Methanolobus zinderi: one gene and its partners. The protein of the gene in region 3 binds, or shares a complex with, the protein of the main gene of each other region. Links are inferred from orthologs where the notes say so. Each region holds a gene or a part of one and is shown on either strand. Other genes may lie near its edges. The genes, in order: HWN40_RS11630, HWN40_RS03455, HWN40_RS04260, HWN40_RS03460 and rpoB.

The links.
Region 1: HWN40_RS04260 (region 3) and HWN40_RS11630 share a complex: the UniProt entries of both Methanocaldococcus jannaschii proteins name them as parts of the RNA polymerase complex. The link is inferred for Methanolobus zinderi from one-to-one orthologs.
Region 2: HWN40_RS04260 (region 3) and HWN40_RS03455 share a complex: the UniProt entries of both Methanocaldococcus jannaschii proteins name them as parts of the RNA polymerase complex. The link is inferred for Methanolobus zinderi from one-to-one orthologs.
Region 4: HWN40_RS04260 (region 3) and HWN40_RS03460 share a complex: the UniProt entries of both Methanocaldococcus jannaschii proteins name them as parts of the RNA polymerase complex. The link is inferred for Methanolobus zinderi from one-to-one orthologs.
Region 5: HWN40_RS04260 (region 3) and rpoB share a complex: the UniProt entries of both Methanocaldococcus jannaschii proteins name them as parts of the RNA polymerase complex. The link is inferred for Methanolobus zinderi from one-to-one orthologs.

The regions. Positions count from the first base shown.
Region 1 is NZ_CP058215.1:2,367,377-2,372,097, reverse strand. The notes cover bases 731-3,583. They hold HWN40_RS11630 (DNA-directed RNA polymerase subunit L), read left to right. Parts: upstream 731-1,944; coding sequence 1,945-2,223; downstream 2,224-3,583. Other genes in these bases: pscS (O-phospho-L-seryl-tRNA:Cys-tRNA synthase), read left to right, coding at 3,027-3,583; HWN40_RS11625 (flavodoxin family protein), read left to right, coding at 2,372-2,947; HWN40_RS11635 (exosome complex RNA-binding protein Csl4), read left to right, coding at 1,342-1,911; HWN40_RS11640 (METTL5 family protein), read left to right, coding at 731-1,007. In the rest of the region: diphthamide biosynthesis enzyme Dph2, read left to right, coding at 1-419; more of HWN40_RS11640, read left to right, coding at 420-730; more of pscS, read left to right, coding at 3,584-4,190; HWN40_RS11615 (mechanosensitive ion channel domain-containing protein), read left to right, coding at 4,255-4,721. UniProt on the Methanocaldococcus jannaschii protein: DNA-dependent RNA polymerase (RNAP) catalyzes the transcription of DNA into RNA using the four ribonucleoside triphosphates as substrates.
Region 2 is NZ_CP058215.1:677,135-680,115, forward strand. It holds HWN40_RS03455 (DNA-directed RNA polymerase subunit B''), read right to left. Parts: upstream 2,302-2,981; coding sequence 700-2,301; downstream 1-699. Other genes in the region: rpoB (DNA-directed RNA polymerase subunit B), read right to left, coding at 1-707; HWN40_RS03460 (DNA-directed RNA polymerase subunit H), read right to left, coding at 2,442-2,678. UniProt on the Methanocaldococcus jannaschii protein: DNA-dependent RNA polymerase (RNAP) catalyzes the transcription of DNA into RNA using the four ribonucleoside triphosphates as substrates. The Rpo2 subunit (Rpo2N and Rpo2C in this organism) is implicated in DNA promoter recognition and in nucleotide binding.
Region 3 is NZ_CP058215.1:848,249-852,848, reverse strand. What follows is about bases 797-3,528. They hold HWN40_RS04260 (DNA-directed RNA polymerase subunit N), read left to right. Parts: upstream 797-1,934; coding sequence 1,935-2,123; downstream 2,124-3,528. Other genes in these bases: HWN40_RS04240 (MEMO1 family protein), read left to right, coding at 3,365-3,528; rpsB (30S ribosomal protein S2), read left to right, coding at 2,605-3,291; HWN40_RS04250 (DNA-directed RNA polymerase subunit K), read left to right, coding at 2,416-2,595; HWN40_RS04265 (30S ribosomal protein S9), read left to right, coding at 1,520-1,924; HWN40_RS04270 (50S ribosomal protein L13), read left to right, coding at 1,089-1,508. Also shown: HWN40_RS04285 (hypothetical protein), read left to right, coding at 1-88; HWN40_RS04280 (DUF2240 family protein), read left to right, coding at 89-553; more of HWN40_RS04275, read left to right, coding at 697-796; more of HWN40_RS04240, read left to right, coding at 3,529-4,162; HWN40_RS04235 (mevalonate kinase), read left to right, coding at 4,189-4,600. UniProt on the Methanocaldococcus jannaschii protein: DNA-dependent RNA polymerase (RNAP) catalyzes the transcription of DNA into RNA using the four ribonucleoside triphosphates as substrates.
Region 4 is NZ_CP058215.1:678,195-682,717, reverse strand. What follows is about bases 1,869-4,523. They hold HWN40_RS03460 (DNA-directed RNA polymerase subunit H), read left to right. Parts: upstream 1,869-2,905; coding sequence 2,906-3,142; downstream 3,143-4,523. Other genes in these bases: HWN40_RS03455 (DNA-directed RNA polymerase subunit B''), read left to right, coding at 3,283-4,523; HWN40_RS03470 (adenosylhomocysteinase), read left to right, coding at 1,869-2,401. Outside these bases: HWN40_RS03475 (amidohydrolase family protein), read left to right, coding at 1-1,099; more of HWN40_RS03470, read left to right, coding at 1,166-1,868. UniProt on the Methanocaldococcus jannaschii protein: DNA-dependent RNA polymerase (RNAP) catalyzes the transcription of DNA into RNA using the four ribonucleoside triphosphates as substrates.
Region 5 is NZ_CP058215.1:675,435-678,433, reverse strand. It holds rpoB (DNA-directed RNA polymerase subunit B), read left to right. Parts: upstream 1-592; coding sequence 593-2,407; downstream 2,408-2,999. Other genes in the region: HWN40_RS03445 (DNA-directed RNA polymerase subunit A'), read left to right, coding at 2,419-2,999; HWN40_RS03455 (DNA-directed RNA polymerase subunit B''), read left to right, coding at 1-600. UniProt on the Methanocaldococcus jannaschii protein: DNA-dependent RNA polymerase (RNAP) catalyzes the transcription of DNA into RNA using the four ribonucleoside triphosphates as substrates. The Rpo2 subunit (Rpo2N and Rpo2C in this organism) is implicated in DNA promoter recognition and in nucleotide binding.

The DNA of each region.
Region 1 (4,721 bases), 1.5 Mb from region 3 along the record:
TTTCAACAGGAAAGAGAGTGCTTGTGGCGGATCCGTTTGTCAATGAGATACGTGAGGTCGATCCATCGAGGATACTCAAGCAGAGAAGTGTCGTGATAGCAAAATCCCTGGATGTTAATGTTTTCGGGATAGTTGTATCCTCAAAGCCGGGACAGGAAAGGCTGGAGCTGGCCGGGAGACTGAAAGATATTGCGTTAAAGCATGGAAAGCAGGCCCATATATTGTCCATGGACCTTGTGACACCAGACCAGCTTCTGCAGTTTAAGGTGGACGCCTTTGTGAATACCGCCTGCCCGAGACTTGCGATCGATGAAGTTGGCAGGTTCCATGCTCCCATGCTCACCCCGCAGGAGTTTGAGATTGTACTTGGCGAGAGGGAATGGGATAATCCTGTCTTTGATGAGATAACGGGTGAGTGAGTGAAACAGCGCAGACTTGAGATATTGCTTGAACAGGTGGAGGGCTTTGATTCTCCCAGTGCCGCCCTTGAACAGTACCCCACTCCTGCGGTGCTTGCGGCTGAGCTTCTGCATTTTGCCTATATGCAGGGTGACCTGGAAGATACGGTCTTTGATCTTGGGTGCGGGACCGGGATACTTGCCATCGGGGCCAAACTGCTTGGGGCTGAAAAGGTGGTCGGTTTCGATCTTGATAATAAGGCTCTTGAGATCGCCAGGAAGAATGCTGAAAAGATGGGTGTGGATGTTGAGTTTTTGCATTGTGAAATCTCCGAGGTGCAGGGGCATGCGCATACCACTGTAATGAACCCCCCTTTTGGTGCACAGGCAAAGGGTAATGACCGACCGTTCCTTTTAAGTGCATTGAAGACCAGTGATGTGGTATACTCGATACACAATTGTGGGAGCCATGATTTTATCGAAAAGTTCATAGGAGATGCCAGAATAAGTGACTGGTATACTACGGGGTTTCCACTGAAGAGAACGTTCAAATTCCATAAAAAAGATGTAGAAAGGATTAATGTAGAAGTATATCGTATTATGCGATAAATCCTTAAAGTAAAATGCAGTTTTACTTGAATGAACTATATTCTCAAATTTTGAATCAGATCTCAATACCATAAAGATTTATACGAATTTCAGTTTTATAAGAGGGATTTTAATTAGGATAAGAAATAGAAGAAAAACTTCCCGCAGAAAGATCAAGTCCTCCGGTTCAGGAGATGAAAAGGGCGGTGAAGTTGACAAATCTGCTGAAGCTTCTCAGTCTCCGGATGAGTCTGTAAAGAAGGAAAAGGTCACTGCAAAAGGCTCAGAGAAACAGTCAAAAAAGAGCGATACGTCAAAGAAGCAGCCGGAGAACGTATCCAGGGAAGAAGATAATATGAGCGAAGAAGAAAAACAGTTTGTAATGCCCGGTGACCTTATCGGTACGACTGAAGAGTTCACAGCCGGAGAAGGAACATATGTGGATGTAGGAGACATTCACTCTATCAGCACGGGATATGTGAACATTGACAGAAAATCAAGGACAATCTCCGTAGTTCCTAAAACAAAGACTCCTCCTGAGCTATGTGAGGGCGATATAGTAATTGGCGGTATCACCAACTTGCGCGATTCTGTGGTTCTGGTAGATATAGGCGGGATCAAGGGCAAAGGAGAGCGTGAGTTCCAGATGGATGGCCTTGCAGCGATCCATGTTTCAAATGTGAGGGATTCCTATGTCAAGAACCTTTCACAGGAATTCTCCATGTCCGATATTGTCAAGGCAAAGGTCATTAATACCCAGAACATGAGGCTTACCACATCCGAGAAATCACTTGGTGTTATGAAGGCTTACTGCTCAAGATGCAGGAGCGAGCTTCAGATGGACGGTAAAAGACTCAAATGTCCTTCATGCGGACGCACCGAAAAGAGAAAAGTGTCCTCCGACTACGGAACCGGCATTTTCTGATATTACAAATAATCTGTTTCAGGTGAGAAAAAGATGGAATTAAAGATCATTGACAAGACTGATGACGAGATGCATCTTGAGATAAAGGGAGAGACACATACCCTTCTTAACATGCTCAAATCAGTTCTCCTTGATGACGAGAGGGTTCAGATAGCAACTTACGATATGAAGCATGTATCTATCAGTGATCCTGTACTGTTTGTTAAAACAGATGGTGCTGACCCCATAGACGTCGTGAAGGATGCTCTGAAAGAACTTATTTCCCAGTGTGACGAGTTCGTTTCGGTTTTTACCACTGCAGTTAATGCATAAGTTCAAAAAGACACCTTAAGTGTTCCTTCCTGATAATACGGGAAGGTTTTATTTTTCTATTGTTTTATAAGCCAATGTTTGCGGTAATTTTATACCTTAAGGCATGGCCTAATATTCGATAAATGCAATATTGATCAGAGGAGGTACAATGAAGGTAATTGCTTTTAACGGAAGTCCCAGAAAGGAAGGGAATACTTCCATGCTGGTGAATTATGTTTTTGAAGAGCTCGAGAAGGAAGGGATCGAGACCGAGATGATAAATCTCACAGGCGAGAAACTGCGGGGATGTACGGCCTGCATGAAATGTTTCGAGACCCAGGACAGGAAATGCATATTCGATGATGATCCTGTGAACGGATGGATAGCTAAAATGGATGAAGCTGATGGCATCATACTCGCATCGCCTACTTATTTTTCAGATGTCACAACCGAGATGAAGGCCCTGATAGACAGGGCAGGTTTTGTGTCCAAGGCAAACGGGGATCTTCTTGCCAGAAAGACAGGAGCTGCTGTTGTGGCGGTACGCAGGGCGGGTTCGATCCATGTATACGATACGCTGAACCATTTCTTCGGGATCAGCCAGATGGTGGTTCCGGGATCGAGTTACTGGAACATGGGGCTTGGTCTTGCTGAGGGTGATGTTGCCGGCGATGAGGAAGGAATTCAGACCATGCGCAATCTTGGAAAGAATATGGCGTGGCTTATGCAGAAGCTATACGGATAGTTTTTAACGAATGCTCTTAATTATTAATTAGTAGTATGTGTCTGGAATACCGGACGAACAACAGGAAATCGGTGAACATATGGTACTTGATGATGCAGCACTTCAGAAATTCAGTTTTATCCCACGTGGAATGAAGGACGCGATAAATATCGATCCTCTCCAGACAGGCGGCAAGCTTACGGAAGATGCAAAACGTACACTTCTTGAATGGGGAGACGGCTATTCTGTCTGTGACTATTGTGGCGGAGTGCTGGACCTGATCAAGAAGCCTCCTATCGAGGAGTTCGTGCACAGCGTTCTCCCGGAGTTCTTGAACACGGATGAGGTGAGAGTCACCCACGGAGCAAGGGAGTCAAAGTTTGCTGTTATGCACTCCATGGCTGAGAAGGGTGACTACATTGTGCTGGATGAGCTTGCGCATTACTCTTCATTCGTTGCTGCCCAGAGGGCGGGACTCAATATCAGGACCGTTCCACATAGTGGCAGCCCGGACTATAAGACCGATGTGGAAGCATATGCAACTGTTATCGAGGAAATTACCCGGGAGACCGGTAAAGCCCCTGCACTTGCACAGGTGACCTATCCTGATGGCAGCTACGGAAACCTTGCGGATGTAAACAGGATATCCGATCTCTGCCACAGGTATGATGTACCCCTGATGGTCAACGGTGCATATTCTGTGGGAAGGATGCCCATTGATGCAAAGAAGATGGGTGCTGACTTTATTGTGGGAAGCGGACACAAATCTATGGCTGCTTCCGGTCCTGTGGGTCTGCTCGGTGTGAAAGAGGATTATGCTGATATAGTCTTCAGGAAGTCTCCCACCCACAAGAACAAGGAAGTAGAACTTCTGGGATGTACCGTGAGGGGCGCTCCTATCATGACCATGATGGCCTCGTTCCCGCACGTTGTGGAGCGTACAAGGAACTGGTATGATGAGGTTGCCGATGCACGCTGGTTCTCTTCAAGGTTGGAGGATCTTGGTATCATGCAGATGGGCGATAAGCCCCATGACCATGACCTGATGTTCTTTAAGGCTCCGGTGCTCTATGATATCTCACAGACCGCCAAGAAGGGACGTTATTTCCTGTACAGAGAATTAAAACAGAGGAATATCCACGGCATTAAATCCGGTCTTACGAAATACTTCAAGCTCAGCACTTTCCAGGTGGGTAGAGAAAACTTAAAATATGTTGCAGACTCCTTTGAGGAAATCATTGACAAGTATCAGAAGAAGGAGTAAGGCCCTTCTGATTACTGGCAATAAAATTTGAATGCCTTTTAGCCACGCAAAAAGTAATCAGATAATGCCCGACAAGAAGTCACCCCGAACAACACAAGCTGACGAAGCGTTAAACAAGTATAAAGATAAGGCAAGGACGTTCAGCAAGGATTTCAGTAAACTGATAATCCTTTTTATTTTAGGTGTCCTTCCACTTGAAACTGTGATAATAGCCAACAATCAGGAACTGATAACGGTTCCTGGTCTGGTGCTCGCCTTCCTGGAAACCACTGTCCTCTTATTGATGGCTTTTATTATGGCGACCGTGCTTATAAAACTGACAGTTTACCTGATCCCCGACAGCTTTGGTAATGCAGGCGAGCAGGAAGAGAAGATTCTGTTGAGCAAGATGTATATGGCTTTCATATACTCTGTGGCGGCATTGGTTGTTTTCTGGCAGCTTGGCCTGAGCCTTCAGAACATAGCCATATTCCTTGGTTTGCTTACCACGGGTTTTGCCTTTGCGCTCAGGGATATCCTGCTCTCCTACTT
Region 2 (2,981 bases), 170 kb from region 3 along the record:
CTTCTTCCAAGACCTCTCTCAATGGAACCCTTGTTGAAGACCAGTGCATCCTCAATGTTGTGTCCTTCGTAGGACATGACTGCAACGACAAAGTTCTGTCCTGCAGGTCTTTCGTCAAAATGAATAGCCTCACATGTCTGTGTCCTTACCATTGCCTTCTGTGGATAGTGCAGAAGGTGTGCACGGGTGTCCGGTCTGAGCTTAGTGTTGGATGTGGACACACCGATACACTGCTTTACCATCGCAGCACCCATTGTGTTACGTGGTGATGCATTGTGTTCTGGATAAGGTACCATCCCGGTACATATTCCCAGCATCAGGCCGGGGTTTATCTCCAGATGGGTATGGTTTTCAGTGACATCTTCTCCATAGAGGCCAATGAATGCATTTTCTTCTTCCTCGGAATCCAGATACTCGATCTTACCTTCGCTGAGAAGCTCATCAAAAGTCAGTTCTCCAAGAGCGATCTGTTCCTGTTCTTCCTGGCTTACAAGTGACTTCCCGTCCTCGACAACGATAAGAGGCCTTCTTGCACGACCCATGTCCGAGTTGATTATCACCTCGTGAATATCCTCATACAGGGTCACGTTGATCTGGCTGGAGATCAGCCCTTCTCTGCGCTGCTTCCTGATGCTTTCCACCAGTTCTACAGGATCTGTGTGTGTTCCCACAAGTTCTCCGTTAAGGAACACTTTAGCCTCATTCATCGACATTGCCTCCTATACTGTCATCGAGTGTATCTGAATAGTTCGCATACCCCAGCGGTTCTGAACTTTTTTCCTCTTCTTGTTCCGCAGGCTGGATATTGTCAAGTTCTTCAATGTAGTCTTCAAGTTCCCCGTCGTAGCCCGGCAGCTTCATACTTGTGGAATGCAGTTTGGTCGGTACGACGCTCAGATCATATAATATGTTCTTAATGACTCTGTCATCATCGGTACCTGTGGAAAGCTCCACCATCTGCGCAAAGTTCTTGACCAGTCCACAGTTAGGACCTTCAGGGGTTTCCGAGGGACATAGCCTTCCCCATTGTGTCGGGTGCAGGTCACGGGCCTCGAAGTGTGGCTGTGCCCTTGAGAGCGGGGAGATTACACGCCTCAGGTGTGACAGTGTTGAAATGTAGTCGGTCCTGTCAAGAAGCTGTGACACACCTGTCCTGCCACCTACCCAATTTCCGGTTGCAAGCGGGTGCTGTAATCTGTCAGTAAGCACATCTGCCCTTACAAGGGTGATAACATTTAGCTCACGGTTTCTCATATTTGCTCTTTCAAGCTGATACTTTACATCACGGGAAAGTCTGTTGAAAGCAACCCTGAAAAGATCCTCCATCAGGTCTCCTGTGAGCTTCAGTCTCTTGTTGGAATAGTGGTCCTTGTCATCCTCTGTCCTCTTTCCAAGGGCAAGTTCGAAACATGACTCGGCCATCCTTCCCAGGAAATTCGCCTTTGCCACTCTGTTCACGGGTTCGTTTCCAAGGTGTGGCAGGAGATATCTGTCGATCACGTAATTGGCACGCTTTATCTGGTAGTCCCTTGCCTGTCCGGAGGCCACACGGGAACCTATCTTCTCCATGGCTTCCTCCATGGTATCGACTTCTGCCTCTTCAAGGTTCTCGAACATGAACTTCATGATCTCGGGGTCGGTGGATACGATCTTTACCAGATCCTCGTCAGTCTCAACACCGAGCGCCCTCATGAGTGTGATAAAATTGACACGTCCTGATATGGACGGGAATGATACCTCCAGCAGTGACTTTCTTCCTCTTTCCACAACAACAAGTGCTCTGTATCCTCTCCTCTGGGAGAATACCTTTGCAACCTCTATGGTGTCACCGTATCTTTCTCCGAATTCGGTGAGGATCTTGTTCGGAGCAAGGTCCTCGAGCGTCATGACCACACGCTCGGTTCCGTTAACGATGAAATATCCTCCGGGGTCAAGGGGGTCTTCTCCGAACTTGACCATCTCTTCATCTGTAATGTCCTGCAGGTTACAGATATTGGACTTTATCATAACCGGGAGCTGTCCGATCTTTGCTTTCTGTGGTTCCTTTTCCTCTTCACCTTCGACCACACTCATCTGTAGGTAAAGCGGAGCGGAATATGAGAGGTTCCTGAGCCTGGCTTCGTTCGGATAGAGTCTTTCGATGGCTCCGTCAGCCTCTTTTACAATAGGGTTCTCTACCCTGATCTTGCCCAGCTTGATATATGTATCTTCAAGGTCCGTCTCAATTATTTTCTGTTCATCGATTATTTTCTGAAGCCCGCTCTCCAGAAACTTGTTGTAGGAATCGATGTGATGTTGCACGATCTTATCTTTCGTGAAAAATGAGTTCGCAATCTGTCCTTTACTTAACGCTATGATAGCACCCTCTTTATGCAATTAATGGTATAATGAAAAAAACATGGTGAAATGTCCTTGTGCGCTTGTGAAATGCATCTATGATCTCAAGCAATGACAAGTCGATAATAATACGCTTCCCCGGCGGTCTGGCTGTTTCGGGTAATCTTTACAACTTCCCCTGCCTGTGCTCCTATCTCCTGGATTACAGGGTCATCAACTTTGATCTTTGGAAGCTGTTCTTTCCCGATATTGTACATTTTTAAAACAGTTTTTAAATCTTCTTCCGACATGATCTCATGTTTCGGGATTAACTCATGGTCGAGCAGGCTAAACTTTCTCACTTATTCTCCTCCCTCAAAAATGTGAACGTGAACACTCCTCGCAAAAAGTGGCGGGCTCGTAGGGATTTGAACCCTAGGCCGTCTGGTTAAAAGCCAGACGCTCTGCCTGACTGAGCTACGAGCCCATTGTGGTTTGTGTGGTTTTTGCTGGAGGTACTGCACGTCCTTTCTTCGGTGTAGCGGTGACAAAAGGAATCCATGGTATAAATACCTTGTGGGAACCTTGGTCTTTGCTGACATCTGCATCCTGTAAAGCTATCTGACTATTTATATTTATTTGTTTTGTATTTTATTTATATCAGA
Region 3 (4,600 bases):
TCAGATAAACCATATAGACGGACAGAAACGCACGGAATGTGGCAGGCTTGCGGATACGATCATCGATGAGCTAAGACGCGGATCATAAATGGATGAACTTAAACTGGTTGTTGCGAGCCCATTCAAGAAAAAAGCAACTTCCTCCCTTTCAATAAAGGATTTCGAGTTTGCTCTCTCCTTTGATCTGAAGTGGATGGCTCCGGATCTTGCATCAAAGGTACGGGACAAGGCCATCAGTTCCCGGCTCCTGCGGCTTGAGGGAGACAGGCTCATACCTTCTTTTGCAGTTGATAAGATAGAGATACCGCATGGTTTCAGGCCATCGGGGAATGTCTTTGCCGAGAAGAGCCCGATAGAGGAACTCATTACCATGATCTCAGCAAAGAGCGGTAAGAGTGAAAAGGAAACCATCGCCGGAATAAATACCCTTCAGGAACGCTTCGGTGACCTGGTTGATATTGAGATCGCGGCACTTATCCTTGCAAAGGAAAAGGGCTGCGATATCGAGGGCATATATCAGAAGGTCTATGACAAGTTCATGGATAATGACTGAATACATAAGCTTTATGTACTAGTAATGTTATTCAGAGTCACGAATCTATCCATGATAGATTACATGTTCTTACTTTACTGGCACCTTACGGATGTTCGAACGCGTTTAATGCGTGAGTGAGAATAATCTTGCGGAGGAACATTATGAGCAAGAAAACATATGTTAAAATAGTTAGAAAGACAAATCCAAGGATACCAAAGTTGATTGAGAATCTCAAACAGGTATCCCGTGATAATGATGTGCTCATCTGGAAGGATGTGGCAAGCAGGCTTGAAAAACCAAGGCAGAACTATGCTGAAGTCAATCTTAGCAAAATAAACAGGTATGCAAACGAGAATGAAACTGTTCTTATACCTGGTAAGGTCCTGGGTTCAGGAGCCATCGCTAAGGCAGCAAACGTTGTTGCACTGGGCTTTAGCGCAACAGCAAGGGAAAAGATCACCGACCTTGGCGGAAAGTGTTTGACGATCGAACAGATCCTTGAAGAGAATCCAAAGGGATCCGGCATAAGGATTTTGCAGTGAAGGTGATCAGAATGACAATAATTGATGCAGACGGACTCATTATGGGAAGGCTTGCAAGTACTGTTGCTAAAAGATTGCTTGATGGCGAAGAGATAGACATTATAAATGCTGACAAAGCAGTAATATCAGGTTCCAAGCTCAGTACCATAAAAGAATACGACGAGATGTTGAAGATCGGAAGTCGCGAATTTGGACCGTATTTCCCAAGAAAGCCAGACAGAATACTTAAAAGAACTGTCAGGGGAATGCTTCCTTACAAACGTTCAAGAGGAAAGGATGCAATGGCACGCCTTAAGATCTATATGGGTGTCCCTGAGGAATTCAAGGATAGGGAAATGACCACTGTTCCGGAAGCAGACATGAACCGTCTGAGCTCAAACAAGTACATAACCCTTGGAAGAGTCAGCAAAAAACTGGGTTCCAAATTCTGAGGAGATAAGAAATGTCGACTAAAATTGTAACTACATCCGGTAAAAAGAAGACAGCAATTGCACGCGCAACTGTTAAAAAAGGAACAGGAAAAGTGCGCATTAACAAGAAACCTCTTGAGATATACGATCCTGAGTTTGCCAAGCAGAAGATAGACGAAGCAGTCATGGTCGCAGGAGAGACTGCATCCACCCTGGATATCGATGTCACTGTAAGCGGCGGCGGAATCATGGGTCAGGCAAATGCTATCAGAACCGCTATTGCAAGAGGCATAGTAGATTGGACAAATGACACTGAGATCCGTGACACCTACATGGAGTACGACCGTAACCTGCTGGTAAACGATTCCAGACAGAAGGAAACCAAGAAGTTCGGCGGACCTGGTGCACGTTCCAAGTATCAGAAATCTTACAGGTGAGCTTTAAGAAATGATTCCAGTCCGGTGTTTTACCTGCGGAAAGGTAATTTCAAACTGTTGGGAAGAATACAAAAGACGTGTTCAGGAAGGAGAAAATCCCGGCAATGTTCTTGATGACCTCGGGGTCACAAGATATTGCTGCCGAAGGATGATCCTTTCACATGTCGAACTTGTAGACACGCTGGCTCCATACCAGTAAAGGGACCGTAGGGTAGCCTGGACCATCCTTCGGCGTTCGGGACATGAAGATATCATGCGGATCACGCCGGTACCTGAGTTCAAATCTCAGCGGTCCCATACCTTTTAAGGTAAACACTGGGGAGCCTGCAGCAAGTCATGAAACCACATTCGGAGGGATTCCGAATAAAAATCATTCAAATTAATTAAGACCATAGCAGGGTTGATTACAAGAGACTGTTTTGATGCTGATAGTGACTATGGTCGACTTATTTTAGTTATTATTGTTACGGAATTGTACGTTAGGTGATCGATTGAACACAGAACACTATACAAGGTATGAAAAAGCAAGGATCATTGGAGCCAGGTCATTACAGATTTCAATGGGAGCACCAGTGCTAATCGATGATCAAAATACAAATTCCCTTTATCTTGCAAGAAAAGAGTTTGAACTTGACATAATCCCGATTACTGTTAAAAGAGATTATTCATAAGGTGATAGTATGGATACAAATGAAGATATCAAAATTACTGAAGATACTAATACAGAAGTAGAGAGTGAAGAAACAACCGCAACCACCGAGGCAAAAGAAGCAGGGGAAGCAGAGAAGACCACATCACTTGTCCCGATCGATGAATATCTTGCAGCCGGAGTACATATCGGTACTCAGCAGAAGACCGAGAATATGATGAAGTTCGTATACCGTGTCAGAACCGACGGCCTCTATGTACTTGACATCCAGGCTACAGACGAGAGGATCAAGTTAGCTTCAAACTTCCTTTCCGAATATGACCCTGCAAGGATACTTGTGGTATCTGCAAGGCAGTACGGACAGTTCCCTGCAAAGATGTTCGCAAAGGCTATCGGAGCAAAGTCAATGGTCGGAAGGTTCATCCCCGGTACACTCACAAACCCTACGGTAGAGAACTTCTTCGAACCTGATGTGGTTATTGTTACCGACCCGACCGGTGACGCACAGGTCATTAAAGAGGCAAACGATATCGGAATACCTGTAGTGGCACTCTGTGACACTAACAACATGACATCCTTTGTCGATTTTGTCATCCCTACAAACAACAAAGGTAGGAAGGCACTTTCACTTGTGTACTGGTTGCTTGCAAGAGAAGTTTCAGAGTCAAACAATTCAGTATTCAACTACGATCTTGAGAGTTTCGAAGCAGGCGTCTGAGCCTGCCGTTTAGCTGTACAGGCATACTACAAATATAAAAAACCCGTATATCCCAGTAGGGGTGAACAGTAGTATGAGACAGACAACAGTTGCCGGCCAGTTTTATCCGTCGAATCAGAAGAGTCTTAAGAAAGAACTTAGCAGATGCTTTAGGAATGTAGAGATCCGGGAAAGGGACATCACAGGTGCTGTGATTCCCCATGCCGGATATATCTATTCGGGAGAAGTTGCAGCACATGCATATGCAGCACTTCCGAAAGCGGACACTTACGTATTCTTCGGTCCCAATCATACGGGATACGGATCTGCCATCGCTCTTTCACAGGAAAGCTGGTCAACTCCGTTCGGAAAAATAGAAGCCGACCAGGAAATGGGAAAACTCCTCGCCGGAACTATCATGGACTATGACGAGCTGGCACACAGGTATGAACATTCCATAGAAGTACAGCTACCTTTTCTCCAGTACAGATTCGGAGAAGGTTTTAAGATACTACCAATCTGCATGGGACTTCAGGATGAGGAAACCGCCGTGGAGGTAGGACAGGAGGTCGCACGTGCTGCAAAGGCAAGCGGTAAGAAAACCGTCTTCATCGCATCCAGCGATTTCACACATTACCAGCCTGCACAGGTGGCAGATGATAACGACCACTACCTGATAGATTCCATAATAAAGGGAGATATACCGGAATTTTACAGAAGACGTGAAGAGAGGAATATCACAGCCTGTGGTTTCGGACCCATCGCAGCCATGCTTACTGCATCAAAAGAATTCGGAGCAGAAAAAATAGACCTGCTAAAGTATGCAAACAGCGGAGATGTAAGCGGAGATTATTCACAGGTTGTGGGATATGCAGCACTGGTGGTTGAATAAGATATGCGGATGGATCTGGAGTTAATATGATAACGTGTTCTGCACCCGGAAAAGTTTACCTGTTCGGTGAGCACGCAGTTGTTTACGGACAAAGTGCCATATGCTGTGCCATCGACCTGCGTACAAGGGTGCAGGCAGAAGAACATGACTCCATTGTTATCGAATCGGTGCTCGGGACAACAGGTCTGGATCAAGAGGTGCATCCCTATGTTTCCAGAGTGATCGAAAAGATGAAGGCTTTCGGCAATATCCGGGGTGTGAGAATACATATAGATTCAGAACTTCCCGTGGGTTCAGGTCTCGGATCTTCCGCAGCTGTCACCGTGGCAAGCATACAGGCTTTGAACCAGCTTTATTCATGCGGACTGCAGCTTGAGGAAGTTGCGAGCATGGGGCATATAATCGAAAGGGAAGTGCAGGGAAATGCAAGTCCAACCG
Region 4 (4,523 bases), 170 kb from region 3 along the record:
AATGACACTGTTCAGAGGGTATGCGGATGATATGCCATTGCAGGACTGGCTTGAGAATCACATATGGCCTGCGGAGGCGAAGGTAAGCGACGAGGATATCTATATTGGTACACAGCTTGCCTGCCTGGAGATGATAAGGTCCGGTACAACAGCTTTTGCTGACATGTATATCCATATGGACAAAGTTGCGCAGGCTGTAGATGAATCCGGAATAAGAGCAGCACTTTCCTACGGCATGATAGACTTTGGAGATAAAGAGAAGGCGGATGTCGAGCTTGAAGAGGGCAGCCGCTTTGTAAGGGAATGGAACGGAAAGGCAGACGGCAGAATTACCACAATGTACGGACCTCATGCACCCAACACATGTTCCAGGGACTTCCTGATAAGGGTCAAGGAGCAGGCCGTAAAGGACAATGTCAGGATACATATCCATGTCCTGGAAACAGAGGCCGAGTTAAACTATATGAAAGAGCAATTCGGAGTCTGTTCGATACATTTCCTCAAGGATATCGATTTCTGGGGAGATGACGTGCTTGCAGCACACTGCATATGGCTTTCCGACGGCGACATCAAGATACTTGCAGAACACGGAGTGAATATCTCACACAACGTGACAAGTAACATGAAACTTGCCTCAGGCATAGCCCCTGTTGCAAAACTGCTTGCTGTTGGTGCCAATGTCTCTCTCGGAACCGACGGATGTGCTTCCAATAATAATCTTGACATGTTCGAGGAAATGAAGACCGCAGCACTTCTCCAGAAGGTAAGCATTATGGACCCAACGGTCCTTCCTGCACGCCAGGTCCTTGAAATGGCGACCGTGAACGGTGCAAAGGCACTTGGTATAAAGAGCGGCATGATCAAAGAAGAGTACAATGCAGACCTGATTATCGTCGACATGAACAAGCCACATCTTACACCCGCATATGATATTGCATCACATATGGTATATGCCGCAAACGGTAGGGATGTGAAGACCACCATCGTAAACGGAAAGATCCTGATGGAGAATTATGAGGTCAGATGTCTCGATGAGCAGAGTATCATTGAGAAGATGAAGAAGACTTCAAAGGATCTGGTCTCAAGAATTAACTCTTAAATATAATATGAGTGAGTATAAGCAGCAATAATTTCAGAATATCCAGATTATCAGAGGCGATACTAAATGAGTAATAAAGAAATGATTGAGTCCGGAAACCAGAAGATAGAGTGGGCTCGCAATCACATGCCGGTCCTTGCAGCGGTGAGGAAGCAGTTCGAGAAGGAAAAACCACTTGAAGGTCACAGGGTCGCAATGGCACTGCATGTGGAAGCTAAGACTGCAGTACTTGTGGAGACACTGGCAGCAGGTGGTGCGGAAGTTGCGATCACCGGATGCAACCCCCTGAGTACGCAGGACGACGTATCACTTGCCCTTGATACCAGGGAGTGCATTGATTGTCATGCAAGCTATGACTGTTCCACCGAGGATTACTACGAGGCCATAGACAAGGTACTTGATTTTGAACCTGACATCACGATCGACGATGGTGCAGACCTTATCTTCAAGATGCACACCGAGCGTCCTGAGATGCTTGCAACAATACTCGGAGGGTGCGAGGAAACCACCACAGGTATCCACAGACTAAAAGCAATGGAAAGGGAAGGCGCACTGAAGATGCCTGTAATTGCTGTCAACGATGCCATGACAAAGTTCCTCTTTGACAACCGCTACGGTACGGGACAGTCATCATGGGATGGCATCATGAGGACCACAAACCTGCTTATTGCCGGAAAGAACGCTGTTATCGGCGGATATGGCTGGTGTGGAAAAGGTGCAGCACTGCGTGCCAGAGGGCTCGGTGCAAACGTAATTGTTACCGAGATCGATCCTATCAGGGCTCTTGAGGCCCGCATGGACGGGAACGAGGTCATGCCTATGAAAGAGGCTGCAAAGATAGGAGACATATTCCTCACCACAACGGGCAACCGTGATATCCTCTCAAGGGAACACTTTGAGGTGATCAAGGACGGTGCAATACTTGCCAACTCAGGTCACTTCAATGTGGAGATCAATCTTGAGGATCTTGAGGACATGGCACGATCGGTACGTACTGTCAGGAAGAATATCAAAGAATATGACCTTGGTGACAGGAAGGTCAACGTGCTTGCAGAGGGCAGGCTTGTAAACCTCGCTGCAGGCGACGGACATCCTGCGGAGGTTATGGATATGAGCTTTGCAAACCAGGCACTATGTGTCAGATACATTGCAGAGAATACACTTGTTGACGGTGTCCATGCCGTCCCCCATGAGCTTGATGTCAGCGTAGCCGAGATGAAACTCGAATCAATGGGAATCAGCCTTGATAAACTTTCATCGGAACAGGATGAATACATGAGCAGCTGGTCATGCGGCACATAAGCCGCATACATTCTCTTTTTTACTCATAATCAGATCGAATAAGTATGAGTATCACTGCCATGTCTTTTTCTGACCATCAGCCTTAACTAAGGTAAACGTTAAGTAGGAGCGCGGTTGTAGCAATTGAGAAAGAGAATTCCTGTCAACTGTATAAAAAGCCTGACTAATCATATATATACATTATGAGATTTAATTATTTATTCTGATATAAATAAAATACAAAACAAATAAATATAAATAGTCAGATAGCTTTACAGGATGCAGATGTCAGCAAAGACCAAGGTTCCCACAAGGTATTTATACCATGGATTCCTTTTGTCACCGCTACACCGAAGAAAGGACGTGCAGTACCTCCAGCAAAAACCACACAAACCACAATGGGCTCGTAGCTCAGTCAGGCAGAGCGTCTGGCTTTTAACCAGACGGCCTAGGGTTCAAATCCCTACGAGCCCGCCACTTTTTGCGAGGAGTGTTCACGTTCACATTTTTGAGGGAGGAGAATAAGTGAGAAAGTTTAGCCTGCTCGACCATGAGTTAATCCCGAAACATGAGATCATGTCGGAAGAAGATTTAAAAACTGTTTTAAAAATGTACAATATCGGGAAAGAACAGCTTCCAAAGATCAAAGTTGATGACCCTGTAATCCAGGAGATAGGAGCACAGGCAGGGGAAGTTGTAAAGATTACCCGAAACAGCCAGACCGCCGGGGAAGCGTATTATTATCGACTTGTCATTGCTTGAGATCATAGATGCATTTCACAAGCGCACAAGGACATTTCACCATGTTTTTTTCATTATACCATTAATTGCATAAAGAGGGTGCTATCATAGCGTTAAGTAAAGGACAGATTGCGAACTCATTTTTCACGAAAGATAAGATCGTGCAACATCACATCGATTCCTACAACAAGTTTCTGGAGAGCGGGCTTCAGAAAATAATCGATGAACAGAAAATAATTGAGACGGACCTTGAAGATACATATATCAAGCTGGGCAAGATCAGGGTAGAGAACCCTATTGTAAAAGAGGCTGACGGAGCCATCGAAAGACTCTATCCGAACGAAGCCAGGCTCAGGAACCTCTCATATTCCGCTCCGCTTTACCTACAGATGAGTGTGGTCGAAGGTGAAGAGGAAAAGGAACCACAGAAAGCAAAGATCGGACAGCTCCCGGTTATGATAAAGTCCAATATCTGTAACCTGCAGGACATTACAGATGAAGAGATGGTCAAGTTCGGAGAAGACCCCCTTGACCCCGGAGGATATTTCATCGTTAACGGAACCGAGCGTGTGGTCATGACGCTCGAGGACCTTGCTCCGAACAAGATCCTCACCGAATTCGGAGAAAGATACGGTGACACCATAGAGGTTGCAAAGGTATTCTCCCAGAGGAGAGGATACAGAGCACTTGTTGTTGTGGAAAGAGGAAGAAAGTCACTGCTGGAGGTATCATTCCCGTCCATATCAGGACGTGTCAATTTTATCACACTCATGAGGGCGCTCGGTGTTGAGACTGACGAGGATCTGGTAAAGATCGTATCCACCGACCCCGAGATCATGAAGTTCATGTTCGAGAACCTTGAAGAGGCAGAAGTCGATACCATGGAGGAAGCCATGGAGAAGATAGGTTCCCGTGTGGCCTCCGGACAGGCAAGGGACTACCAGATAAAGCGTGCCAATTACGTGATCGACAGATATCTCCTGCCACACCTTGGAAACGAACCCGTGAACAGAGTGGCAAAGGCGAATTTCCTGGGAAGGATGGCCGAGTCATGTTTCGAACTTGCCCTTGGAAAGAGGACAGAGGATGACAAGGACCACTATTCCAACAAGAGACTGAAGCTCACAGGAGACCTGATGGAGGATCTTTTCAGGGTTGCTTTCAACAGACTTTCCCGTGATGTAAAGTATCAGCTTGAAAGAGCAAATATGAGAAACCGTGAGCTAAATGTTATCACCCTTGTAAGGGCAGATGTGCTTACTGACAGATTACAGCACCCGCTTGCAACCGGAAATTGGGTAGGTGGCAGGACAGGTGTGTCACAGCTTCTTGACAGGACCGACTACATTTCAACACTGTCACACCTGAGGCGTGTAATCTCCCCGCTCTCAAGGGCACAGCC
Region 5 (2,999 bases), 170 kb from region 3 along the record:
AACAGACTTTCCCGTGATGTAAAGTATCAGCTTGAAAGAGCAAATATGAGAAACCGTGAGCTAAATGTTATCACCCTTGTAAGGGCAGATGTGCTTACTGACAGATTACAGCACCCGCTTGCAACCGGAAATTGGGTAGGTGGCAGGACAGGTGTGTCACAGCTTCTTGACAGGACCGACTACATTTCAACACTGTCACACCTGAGGCGTGTAATCTCCCCGCTCTCAAGGGCACAGCCACACTTCGAGGCCCGTGACCTGCACCCGACACAATGGGGAAGGCTATGTCCCTCGGAAACCCCTGAAGGTCCTAACTGTGGACTGGTCAAGAACTTTGCGCAGATGGTGGAGCTTTCCACAGGTACCGATGATGACAGAGTCATTAAGAACATATTATATGATCTGAGCGTCGTACCGACCAAACTGCATTCCACAAGTATGAAGCTGCCGGGCTACGACGGGGAACTTGAAGACTACATTGAAGAACTTGACAATATCCAGCCTGCGGAACAAGAAGAGGAAAAAAGTTCAGAACCGCTGGGGTATGCGAACTATTCAGATACACTCGATGACAGTATAGGAGGCAATGTCGATGAATGAGGCTAAAGTGTTCCTTAACGGAGAACTTGTGGGAACACACACAGATCCTGTAGAACTGGTGGAAAGCATCAGGAAGCAGCGCAGAGAAGGGCTGATCTCCAGCCAGATCAACGTGACCCTGTATGAGGATATTCACGAGGTGATAATCAACTCGGACATGGGTCGTGCAAGAAGGCCTCTTATCGTTGTCGAGGACGGGAAGTCACTTGTAAGCCAGGAAGAACAGGAACAGATCGCTCTTGGAGAACTGACTTTTGATGAGCTTCTCAGCGAAGGTAAGATCGAGTATCTGGATTCCGAGGAAGAAGAAAATGCATTCATTGGCCTCTATGGAGAAGATGTCACTGAAAACCATACCCATCTGGAGATAAACCCCGGCCTGATGCTGGGAATATGTACCGGGATGGTACCTTATCCAGAACACAATGCATCACCACGTAACACAATGGGTGCTGCGATGGTAAAGCAGTGTATCGGTGTGTCCACATCCAACACTAAGCTCAGACCGGACACCCGTGCACACCTTCTGCACTATCCACAGAAGGCAATGGTAAGGACACAGACATGTGAGGCTATTCATTTTGACGAAAGACCTGCAGGACAGAACTTTGTCGTTGCAGTCATGTCCTACGAAGGACACAACATTGAGGATGCACTGGTCTTCAACAAGGGTTCCATTGAGAGAGGTCTTGGAAGAAGCCACTTCCTGAGGACATTTGAGGGTGAGGAAAGAAGATACCCCGGTGGACAGGAAGACAAGTTCGAGATCCCCGACTCTGAGTTCAGAGGTGCACGAAGCCCCGAAGCCTATGCAAACCTCGATGTCGACGGTCTCGTAAACCCCGAAACAGTCGTCGGACCAAATGATGTGCTTATCGGAAAGACAAGTCCCCCGCGTTTCCTTGAGGAACAGTCGGACTTCGGTATCACCGTAGAGCAGCGCAGGGAAAGTGCAATTACCATGCGTTCCAACGAGAAGGGTATCGTCGATACCGTACTGCTCACAGAATCCATCAACGGTACCAGACTTGCAAAAGTAAAGATAAGAGACCAGAGAATTCCTGAGATCGGCGACAAGTTCGCATCCAGACACGGACAGAAAGGAGTCATCGGACTTATCGTACCATATAATGACATGCCGTTCACTGAGAAAGGAATGGTTCCTGATCTTGTAATCAATCCACACGCAATCCCTTCACGTATGACCGTGGGTCACGTGCTTGAGATGATCGGTGGCAAGGTCGGTTCCATGGAAGGAAGACGTATCAACGCAACAGCATTCTCAGGAGAGTATGAGGATGACCTGCGTGCAGGACTCAGGGAACAGGGATTCGCACACACAGGCAAGGAAGTATTCTTTGACGGAGTGACCGGAAAGAAGATCCAGGCCGATGTGTTTGTAGGAGTTATCCTTTACCAGAAACTGCACCACATGGTTGCATCAAAGATGCACGCAAGGTCCCGTGGTCCGGTACAGGTGCTTACACGCCAGCCAACCGAAGGACGTGCCCGTGAAGGAGGTCTGCGTTTCGGAGAAATGGAGCGTGATGTGCTTATCGGCCATGGTGCTGCAATGACATTGAAGGAAAGATTACTGGATGAATCGGACAAGGTGGTTGAGCTTGTATGCGGCCACTGTGGAATGATCGCCACGTTCGACAGGAAGAGGAATGTAAGATATTGTTCGAACTGTGGTGCTGAGACTGATATCCATCCGGTGGAAATGAGCTATGCATTCAAATTACTACTCGATGAGATCAAGTCCCTTGGTGTGGCTCCCAGGCTGCAGCTCGAGGACGCGGTGTGAGGTGATATGAAATGAAAGATCTGCCATCAATTCCAAAAAGAGTCGGTGCTATCAAATTCGGTTTGTTATCACCTCGCGAAGTAAGGAAAATGAGTGTCACATCCATCATCACTGCAGATACCTATGATGATGACGGATATCCAATTGACATGGGACTCATGGACCTCAGGCTTGGAGTCATTGACCCGGGTCTTAAATGTAAGACGTGCGGAAGCCGTGCAGGCGAGTGTCCGGGTCACTTCGGACATATCGAGCTTGTTGCTCCTGTGATCCACGTGGGATTCAACAAGACCATCCGTAAGAGCCTGCGTTCCATCTGCCACAACTGTAGCAGACTGCTTCTGGAAGCCGGCAAGAAGGATGAATTCCTTGCACAGCTGGACAATTCCAGGGAAATGGGACATCTTCCGGACGACATCGTGAACGAGGTATTCAAGGAAGCCCGCAAGACAAAGGTCTGCCCTTACTGTTCTGCTGAGCAGAAGGAGATTAAGTTCGAGAAACCCAGTGATTATATAGAGGACGGGCACAAGCTGACCCCGACCGAGATAAGGGACAGGTTCGAGAACATCCCGGACGAGGATGTAAAGGT